2 regions of the Streptosporangium sp. LJ11 genome follow, and region 2 is predicted to be linked to the other one. Evidence: riboswitches for the same ligand, from Rfam matches in the RefSeq annotation. Region 2 holds a riboswitch; the other holds the start of a gene.
The links. Region 2 has a riboswitch for thiamine pyrophosphate ahead of thiC (phosphomethylpyrimidine synthase ThiC). Riboswitches for the same ligand answer to the same signal wherever they lie in the genome.
Positions count from the first base shown of each region.

Region 1: linked by a shared signal. The riboswitch ahead of ACTOQ3_RS22380 (purine-cytosine permease family protein) and the one ahead of thiC (phosphomethylpyrimidine synthase ThiC) in region 2 are both predicted to bind thiamine pyrophosphate.

Region 1 is NZ_JBPXMB010000015.1:57,914-62,950, reverse strand. It holds gene ACTOQ3_RS22400 (GOLPH3/VPS74 family protein) at 62-706, opposite strand; gene ACTOQ3_RS22395 (DM13 domain-containing protein) at 872-1,447, shown strand; gene ACTOQ3_RS22390 (TenA family protein) at 1,463-2,068, shown strand; gene ACTOQ3_RS22385 (rhodanese-like domain-containing protein) at 2,228-2,551, shown strand; TPP riboswitch at 2,653-2,792, shown strand; gene ACTOQ3_RS22380 (purine-cytosine permease family protein) at 2,784-4,157, shown strand; gene ACTOQ3_RS22375 (methylated-DNA--[protein]-cysteine S-methyltransferase) at 4,247-4,840, opposite strand; gene ACTOQ3_RS22370 (PAS domain S-box protein) at 4,966-5,037, shown strand, end outside.
Region 2 is NZ_JBPXMB010000026.1:130,561-135,597, forward strand. It holds gene ACTOQ3_RS33220 (sugar phosphate nucleotidyltransferase) at 1-1,789, opposite strand, end outside; gene ACTOQ3_RS33225 (CDP-alcohol phosphatidyltransferase family protein) at 1,793-2,389, opposite strand; TPP riboswitch at 2,484-2,596, shown strand; gene thiC (phosphomethylpyrimidine synthase ThiC) at 2,589-4,322, shown strand; gene ACTOQ3_RS33235 (class I SAM-dependent methyltransferase) at 4,384-4,992, shown strand.

The sequences.
Region 1 (5,037 bases), on a different contig from region 2:
GACGTCCTCGCCGGGCGGAGCACCTTCGTGACAGTGCCCGCCCGGCGAGGGCCGGCGGACCTCAGCTGCCGCTGCTGACGACGACCCCCGCCATCACGGCCGTCATGACGGCGGCGTTGACGGCGGCGATGGTCCGGGAGACCGCCTTGCCGGCCCACTCGCCCTCGGTGATCTCCTTGATCCGCTCCTTGCTCGCGCCGGGAAACGCCTTTCGGTCGATCTTGGCCGCGTGCAGGATCGCGATCAGCACCGCGGCCCGCTCGTCGGGGGTGGCGCCGGACAGCACGCTCTGGACCCGCTCGCGGATCGCCAGCTCGACGCCCGGGTCACGCTCGGGGTAGCGGGTGCTCGGGAAGATCCCCAGGATCTTGCGCCGCTCCTCGTCCAGCACGCCCCGCTCCGCCAGGCGCGACAGCAGGCGGGCGCGAAGCTTGCCGGAGTGGAGCCTTGGCACCCACCACTCGGGCTTGCGCGCCTTGGACTCCGCCGCGATCCTGGCCAGCGCCGTGTCGAGCTCCTCGTCCCCGACCGGGGTCGCGTCGAGAACGGCGACCTTCCTGTCCGCGAGGTCGATCCGGCCGCCGACGGCCAGTTCCGCCAGCAACGCGCCGCCGAGCGCGGCGTCCAGTTCCGAGGAGCCGATGAGTTGTCTGCCCTGCTCCTCGTCGTACGCGAGCAGGAGCACTTCCTCAGCGATCGTCGTCATCGTTCGACACTACGTCGCGGGCGCTTCGCGGCCGTAAGCACTCCGTAAGCGATCTAGGGCGGTATCGCGGATAGCGTCGGCACCGAGGCCTGAGGGACGTCTCGGCTTCCTCGCCGTAACCGGAGGCCAGGGTCTCCACACCGGAGGTATGCGATGGGAGTCCAGATGAGGGTCAAGAGGCTGCTCCGGCACCCCGTCACGTGGGGTGTCCTGGCGCTGGGCGCCGTCGCGCTCGGTGTCGCGCTGTACCTGTTCCAGCCATGGCGCCTGTTCACCACCGTCGAGGTGAACGAGGCGCTGCCCGCCGCGGCCGCGTCCCCCGGGCCGGAGGCCACCCGGCAGGACGAGACGGGCGGGCCCGCCAGGGCCACCGAGACCGCTCAGGACCCGGAGCCGAAGGTCCTGGCCACGGGCACGTTCATCTCCCACGAGCACGAGACCGAGGGCAGGGCGAGGGTGCTGGAGCTGCCCGACGGGAGCCGGGTCCTGCGGATCGAGGACCTGAACACCTCCGACGGCCCGGACCTGCGGGTCTGGCTCAGTGACCAGCCCGTCAAGAAGGGCAACGCGGGATGGTTCAACCTGGACGACGGCAAGCACCTCGAACTCGGCGACCTGAAGGGCAACAAGGGCAACGCCAACTACGTCATTCCCGCCGGGGCCGACCTCGACAGCCTGAAGTCCGTCACCATCTGGTGCAGGCGCTTCAGCGTCTCCTTCGGCGCCGCCGCCCTGACCTGACACAATCTCCGACCCATGAGCGTTTCTGAGGAACTCCACGTCATCGGCCGCCCGCTCGTCGAGGCGCAGCTCGCCCATCCGACGGTGGCGGGCATCGCGCGGGGAGATCTGCCCGAGCCGGTGTTCCGGTCGTGGCTGGAGCAGGACTACCTGTTCCTGCTCGACTACGTCCGCGTCTTCTCGCGACTCGCCTGGCAGGCCCCGGACGGGCATCTGGGCGACCTGGTGGACCTGGCGCACTCCACCTTCCACGAGGAGCTGAGCCTGCACCGGTCGCTGTCGGCCGAGTTCGGCGCCGACCTCGGCGGGGCGAGGAAGGGCCCGGCCTGCGCGGCGTACACCTCCTTCCTGCTCGACTCCGCGGCCGTCTACGCCGACGGCCTGGCCGCGCTCTACCCCTGCATGTGGGGCTACTCCACGCTCGGCCGCGCCCTGGCGGAGAATCCGCCCGCCGAACCCCGCTACCGCGCCTGGGTCGACACCTACGCCCACCCGGCCTTCGCCGAGCTGACCGGGCGCATCGCGGTGATGATCGACGAGGTGGCGCCGGATCCGGACAGGGCCGGGAAGCTTTTCGCCGAGGGAATGGCTCACGAACTCGCCTTCTGGGACGTGCCCTGACCCCGTCCGCCTCGCTGCCCGGCTGCAGCCGCGGGTCGGGTGACCCGGTAGGGCTGGACGTACCGAATTGGCCTGCTATCAGGGGAAATCGAAGGTCCGGATGAGGGCATCCACGGGGCTTTGCGTCCCATCCGGTGGAGGAGTTGGAACAATGGGCGCATGAGTGTTCCTGAGGTCGAGGCGCAGGCCGTGCCGGATGACGCGTTCCTGCTCGACGTGCGCGAGAACGACGAGTGGCGTGCCGGGCACGCGCCCGGCGCCGTCCACATCCCCCTGGGTGAGCTGCAGTCCCGGGTCGACGAGGTGCCCAAGGGCGCGCCCGTCTACGTGATCTGCCGGGTCGGCGGCCGTTCCGCGAACGCCACCGCCTGGCTCAACCACGTCGGCTGGGACGCGATCAACGTCGGCGGCGGCATGCGGTCCTGGGACGGCGCGGGGCGTCCGATGATCGCCGAGAGCGGCCAGGACCCCTTCGTCGCCTGAGCCGTCCGAACCGCGCGAGGGGGGGAGCCCTCGCCGAGACGTGAGGGGGAGCCTCCGCCGAGACTCTTGCCAAGAAAGGAATGAATGGCATAATCAGGGCGAATGTCTACCGCGGGAGCTCGGGCGTAACCGGGCTGAGAGGGCGGAACCACGCGGAGGGTCTCATCGACCTCCGACGCGCCGCCGACCGCATGAACCTGTCCGGGTAATGCCGGCGTAGGGAGTGTGCGTGATGACGTCTGCCGCCGTTGATTCCAAGGGCTCCGGTGATTCCGGGGACTCCGGTGCGGCCGAGGCGCCCCTCACGCTCGGCGAGGCTCCTCCCAAGGCCCTCGGCGTGCTCGACCAGGGCGCGCTCTGGGCCAACCTGGGTGTCAGCCTGCTCGGGTTCTCCGGCGCGATCGCGCTGATCAATCCGCTCGGCGACCGGCCGCTGAGCTTCGTGGCCGCGATCCTGGCCGCCGTCGTGGGCAGCGTCATCGGTACCGCGATGGTCGGCCTGGCCGCGATTCCCGGGCAGCGGACCGGCGCTCCGGCGATGGTCCTGCTGCGCGGGCTGTTCGGGGCCAGGCTCTCCTACCTGCCGACCGTGCTGAACATCGTCCAGATGCTGGGCTGGGGGGCCTTCGAGCTGTGGGTCATCGCCCAGGGCGCCCAGGCCATCGCCGGATCCTTCGGCGTCGAGGTGCCCTACGCGGTCTGGGTGGTCGTCGCGGGGGTGATCACCACCGCGCTGACCATCCGGCCGCTGGGAGCGGTCCGCCTGCTCCGCAGGTACGTCACCGCCGGCGTGGTGATCTCGATGATCTGGTTCATGGTCGCCCTGTTCCAGCGGGGACCGGCGATCGGCGGCGGATCCTGGGAGGCGTTCGCACCATCGGTCGACTACGTGATCGCGCTGTCGGTCTCGTGGGTGCCGGTCGCGGCGGACTTCGCCCGCTTCTCCCGCTCCGGCAGGGCCGCCTTCACCGGGGTCGTCGGCGGTTACACGATCGCCCAGGTGGCCTGCCTGGTCCTCGGCATCGCGGCGCTCGCGCTGGTCGGCAACGACCCGAACCAGGTCTGGGACCCCTTCGTGGCCGCGGCACTCGGCCCGCTGTTCTTCGGCATCCTGGTGCTGCGCGAGACCGACCAGTCGTTCGTGAACGTCTACTCCACCGCGATGTCGCTGCAGAACCTGCTGCCCCGGCTGGACCGCCGGATCATCTCCGTGGCCATCGGCGTGCTGGTCACCCTGCTCGCGATCTTCGTCAACGCCGAGACCTACACCGGCTTCCTCGGCCTCATCGGGGCGGTCTTCGTGCCGATGTTCGCGGTGCTCGCCGCGGACTACTTCCTGCTCGGCGGCGCCAGGCGCTGGGACATCTCGGAGACCGCGCCCTCGCGCCCGCTCATGGTGCTCCCGTGGGTGCTGGGCTTCGTGACCTGGTGGATGCTCGCCGCGCTGCCGGCCGCCCCGGAGGTCGCGTGGTGGACCTCGTTCTGGAACGGCGCCCGCGACGCGCTCGGCTTCGTCCCGCAGCCGTGGATGAGCGCGTCCGTCGGCGCGTTCCTCGTCGCGGGTCTCGTCACCCTGGGGCTCGGCGCGCTCCGGCGCCGCTCCTGACCACGCCGCCCTACGGCTCGGCTTCCGGTCGTATAGGTGGTCGTGGGCGGTCACAGGGGGCCCCAGGGGGTCCCCCGGGGGAAGGCGGGCTACGCGCCGCCGGGCCCGCCGGGCCCGCGGAGCACGGCGGCGGACTCGATGCGCAGCAGCCGTTCCTTGGCGGCCGAGCCTCCGGCGTACCCGCCGAGGACCGCCTCGCTCTCGACCACCCGGTGGCACGGCACGATGACGCACACCGGGTTGCTGCCCAGCGCGTTGCCGACCGCGCGCAGCGCGCGCGGCCTGCCGATCCGCTCGGCGATCTCGAGGTAGGTCGTCACCGTCCCGTACGGCACCGCGAGCATCATCTGCAGCACGGTCCTGGAGAACTGGGTGGCCAGGCGCAGGTCGACCGGCGTCGTGAAGGCGCGGAGCCTGGCGGAGAAGTAGGCGTCCAGCTCCCGGCGCACCGGGTCGAGCCGCCGGGCGTCCGGCCCGATGAACGTGCCGACCTCCCTGCTGATCCGCTCGAAGACGACGTTCTCGTCCTCGTAGCTGCAGGCCACCACACCCCTGCTCGTCACGGCGAGGGTCAGACGCCCCAGCGGGCCGTCGAGCGTGCCGAACGCGATGTCGGGATGGCTCGTGCCGACGTAGTCGGGCGAGGTCACCCGTAGCAATGCATCGATGTCGCCGGATGACATGGCCCCACCCTTTCGTATCCAGGTGTGTGGTGACCGCAGAGTATCGGACGGATCGCCCGGCCAGTGGCAACACGTGCGGGACGAAAGTGCCAAGATCAGACCGGTTGAGACGGCACTATGGGTGTGTGGTGGACTACAGGGCCGACAGTGACGGGGGCATCGGCCGTGAGGTCGTCGCCGCGGCGCCCAACGCGATC
Region 2 (5,037 bases):
GCTCGGCGAGGGTCTCGGTGGGCGAGGCGTCGTCCAGTCGGTTGTTGACGGTCAGCACGTCCACCCCGACCCGGCCCAGCAGGCTGGGCAGCACCAGCGAGGAGGTGCCTCCGGCGCAGTCGACCACGACCTTCATGTCGGCGTCGCGCACCCCGCTGATGTCGACCAGGCGCAGCAGCTCGTGCGTGTAGTCCTCCACCGCCCGGGCGGGGAAGCTCAGCTCGGCGATCTCCCCGGGGAAGGCGCGGCGGAACTCCTGCCGGGAGAAGACCCGGTCCAGCTTGCGCTGGGCCGCCGGGGACAGGTCCGCGCCGTGCTCGTCCATGAAGACGATGTCGACGCTCTGCGGGTCGCCGGGGGTGGTGCGCAGCGCGATGCCGCCGACGGCGTTCTCCCTGGCGGTGTGGAAGCGGGCCACCGGGAGCGGGGACGCCTCCAGGTCGAGCACGTTGATCGCGCTGGCGTTCAGGGCGCTGATCACGGCCCGCTTCAGCGCCCGCGCGGCGCGGGAGGAGTCGCGGGAGGTGATGACCGAGGTGCCCTTCTTCAGGGTGGTGGCGTAGGCGCTGGCCAGCCGTACGCACAGCTCGGGGGTGATCTCGACGTTGACCAGCCCCGAGACCCCCCGGGGGCCGAACAGGTTGCGCTGGGCGCGCGGCTCCCAGATGACGCTGTTGTTGATCACCGCCCCGGCCTCGATGGTCTTGAACGGGTAGATCTTGACGCCCGAGGAGATGTACGCCTCGGCCTCGATGATGCACTCGTCGCCGACGACGGCGCCCTCCTCGACCCTGGCGCCGGTCATCAGGTCGGTGTTCTTGCCGATCACGCAGCCGCGCAGGTGGGCGCTGGGCCCGACGTAGACGTTGTCGTGGACGACCGCGCGGTGCAGGAAGGCCCCCTCCCTGACCACCGCGTTGCTGCCCAGCACGGTGTACTCGCGCAGCTCGGCGCCCGCCTCGATCTTGGCGTAGTCGCCGACGTAGAGGGGGCCCTTGAGGACGGCGTCGGCGTCGACCGAGGCCCCCTCGGCGACCCAGACGCCCGGCGAGACCTCGAAGGCGTCGATGTCGACCTTGACCCGGCCGGACAGGACGTCGGCCTGGGCCTTGAGGTAGCTCTCGTGGGTGCCGACGTCCTCCCAGTAGCCGTCGGCCACGTAGCCGTACAGCGGGGCGCCGCGCTCCAGCAGCCTGGGGAACACGTCGCCCGACCAGTCGACGGACTCCCCGGCCGCGATCTCGTCGAGGACCTCGGGCTCCATCACGTAGATGCCGGTGTTGGCGGTGTCGGAGAAGACCTGGCCCCAGGTCGGCTTCTCCAGGAAGCGCTCCACCCTGCCCTGGTCGTCGACGATGACGATGCCGAACTCCAGCGGGTTGGGGACGCGCTTGAGCCCGATCGTGACCATCGCGCCGTTCTCGCGGTGGAAGCGGATCATGTCGGTCAGGTCGATGTCGGTCAGCGCGTCGCCGGAGATGACCAGGAAGCGGTCGTCGCGGAGCCGGTCGGCGGCGTTCTTCACGCTGCCCGCGGTGCCGAGCGGCGTGTCCTCGGTGGCGTAGTACAGGCTCATGCCGAGCTCGTCGCCGTCGCCGAAGTAGTTGCGGACCAGGGCGGCCAGGAACTGCACGGTGACCACCGTCTCGGTGAAGCCGTGCCGTTTCAGCAGGCGAAGCACATGCTCCATGATCGGCCGGTTGATCACGGGTAGGAGAGGTTTGGGCTGGTTCGCGGTCATCGGCCGGAGCCGTGTCCCCTCCCCGCCCGCCATGACGACGGCCTTCACAGATCACCTCTTAAGGCGTTTGGCCTCGCTTGTCAGCTGACGCACCTGTACCCAATACAGCACCCCGGACCACCAGTACAGGCCGGTGCCCCAGATGGCCAGGGACCAGCCGACGATCCCCGCCACCTCGCCGTACCAGGAGGGATGGTGGGCCAGGAAGAGCAGTGGGAAGGCGTAGAGCAGGTTGGCCGTGGCGGCCTTGCCGAGGAAGTGCACGGGCAGCGCGGGACCGTACCCGAGGCGGCGCAGGATGATCGGGATGCCCAGCAGCATCACGTCGCGCAGCGGGATGGCCAGCGCCAGCCACCAGGGGATGATCTCGCGCATGGCGAGGCCGAACAGGGTGGCCAGGATGTAGAGCCGGTCGGCCAGCGGGTCGAGCAGGCGGCCGAGCCTGCTGGTCTGGTTCCAGGCACGGGCGATCTTGCCGTCGAGCCAGTCGGAGAACCCCGCCAGCATCAGCAGGGCGACGGCCCAGCCGTCGGCCTTCGGGCCCAGCACCAGCCACAGGAAAACCGGCACCCCCAGAAGCCTGGCCAGGCTCAACGCGTTGGGAACCGTCCAGATTCGGTCCTCGGCCCCCGATGCTTCCGGATTCACCGGCTGATCTCCCTCCCCGTACCTGATGGTGACACTACTGCGTCGGATGCGGCCGGGTGGATGGTGGGCGCGGGGGATACGCGTTATCGTTCCGTTCGACCAACGCGGGAGCCCGGAGAACCGGGCTGAGAGGACGGCCGAGACAGCCGCCGACCGCCAGAACCTGCTCCGGGTAATGCCGGCGAAGGGAGTTTGCGCGATGACCGACGCGCGTATTTCCAGCTCCAAGATCTACCAGGGCGACCTGCGCGTCCCCATGCGCGAGGTGCGCCTGACCGACGGGACCGCGGTCACGCTGTACGACACCTCGGGCCCCTACACGGACCCGTCCGTGACCACCGACGTCACCCGCGGCCTGCCGCGCCCGCGCGAGGAGTGGATCCTGGAGCGGGGCGACACGGTCCGGTACGGCGGCCGGCCCGGCGCCCCCGGCGACGACGGCTACCGCGACCGCGACGCCTGGGCCCGCGACCTGCGTTCCCTCGACGCGGTCTTCACCGGCGGCGGCGACCGGCCGCTGCGCGCGGCGGGGGCGCCGGTCACCCAGCTCGCCTACGCCCGCCGCGGCCTGGTCACCCGGGAGATGGAGTTCGTCGCGGTCCGCGAGGGCGTGACGCCGGAGTTCGTCCGCGCCGAGGTGGCCGCAGGGCGGGCGATCATCCCGGCCAACGTCAACCACCCCGAGAGCGAGCCGATGATCATCGGCCGCAACTTCCTCGTGAAGATCAACGCCAACATCGGCAACTCGGCCGTCGCCTCGACCATCGAGGAGGAGGTGGACAAGATGACGTGGGCGATCCGGTGGGGCGCCGACACGGTGATGGACCTGTCCACCGGGCGCAACATCCACACCACCCGCGAGTGGATCATCCGCAACTCCCCGGTGCCGATCGGGACCGTCCCGCTCTACCAGGCGCTGGAGAAGGCGGGCGGCGACGCGGCCCGCCTGTCGTGGGAGATCTACCGCGACACCCTGATCGAGCAGTGCGAGCAGGGCGTGGACTACTTCACCGTCCACGCGGGGGTGCGCCTGGCCCATGTGCCGCTGACCGCGCGGCGCAGGACCGGGATCGTCTCCCGGGGCGGCTCGATCATGGCGGCCTGGTGCCTGGCGCACCACCGCGAGAGCTTCCTCTACGAGCACTTCGCCGACATCTGCGAGATCCTGGCCCGCTACGACGTGGCGTTCTCGCTGGGCGACGGCCTGCGCCCCGGATCGATCTCCGACGCCAACGACGAGGCCCAGTTCGCCGAGCTCAGGACGCTGGGCGAGCTCACCGGGATCGCTCACGCGCACGACGTCCAGGTGATGGTCGAGGGGCCCGGCCACGTCCCCATGCACAAGATCAAGGAGAACGTCGACCTGCAGCGCGAGCTCTGCGCCGACGCCCCGTTCTACACCCTCGGCCCGCTGACGACCGACGTCGCGCCCGGCTACGACCACATCACCTCGGCCATCGGCGCGGCGATGATCGGCTGGTACGGCACGGCGATGCTCTGCTACGTCACGCCCAAGGAGCACCTGGGCCTGCCGGACAGGGACGACGTGAAGACCGGCGTGATCACCTACAAGATCGCGGCACATGCGGCCGACCTCGCCAAGGGCCACCCGGGCGCGCAGGCATGGGACGACGCGCTGTCCGACGCCCGGTTCGAGTTCCGCTGGGAGGACCAGTTCGCCCTCTCCCTGGACCCCGAGACCGCCCGGTCCTTCCACGACGAGACGCTGCCCGCCGCCCCGGCCAAGACCGCGCACTTCTGCTCGATGTGCGGTCCGAAGTTCTGCTCGATGAGGATCAGCCATGACGTGCGCAGGTTCGCCGAGGAGCGCGGCCTGACCGGCGCCGAGGCCCTGGAGGCGGGGATGCGCGAGAAGTCGGAGGAGTTCTCCCGCGAGGGCGGCCGGGTCTACCTGCCCGTGGAGGGTCTCTGAGCCGCCAAGATCGACCAGGTGGCGTACTGCCCGCGCTTCCGTACCCTCTACCCTTCAAACCATGACCAATGACACCACGCTCTTCCTGGGGCAGTGGATCCGCTCGCCGGGCACCGTCGGAGCGGTGGCGCCGAGCTCGCGGCGGCTCGCCGAGACGGTGGCCTCGCCGATCCCGCACCGGGGCGACCCGGTGATCGTCGAGCTCGGCCCCGGCACGGGCGCGTTCACGGCGGAGATCCAGCGCCGGCTGGGCGGCCGGGGGCACCACATCGCCGTCGAGATCAACCCGAAGCTGGCCGAGTTCCTCGCCGCCAGGAACCCGGGAGTGGACGTCGTGGTCGACGACGCGGTACGGCTGCCCCAGCTGCTCCAGGAGCGCGGCCTGCCCCAGGCCGACGCGATCGTGAGCGGGCTCCCCTGGGCCGCGTTCTCCGAGGAGATCCAGGCCCGCCTGCTGGGCGCGGTCACCGGGATCATGGGCCCGCACACGGCCTTCACCACCTTCGCCTACAGCTTCGCCAAGCGCCTTCCTCCGGCGCGGCGCTTCAGGAGGCGCCTGATCGACACCTTCGAGGAGGTCGTCACGGGCCGGACGGTGTGGGGCAACGTGCCGCCGGCCTTCGTCTACCACGCGCGCAGGCCGCGGCTGGACCCCGCCCGGGAGGCCTGATCCCGCGGGCCCGGGGCCGGGACGCCACGAAGATACCGAACTACG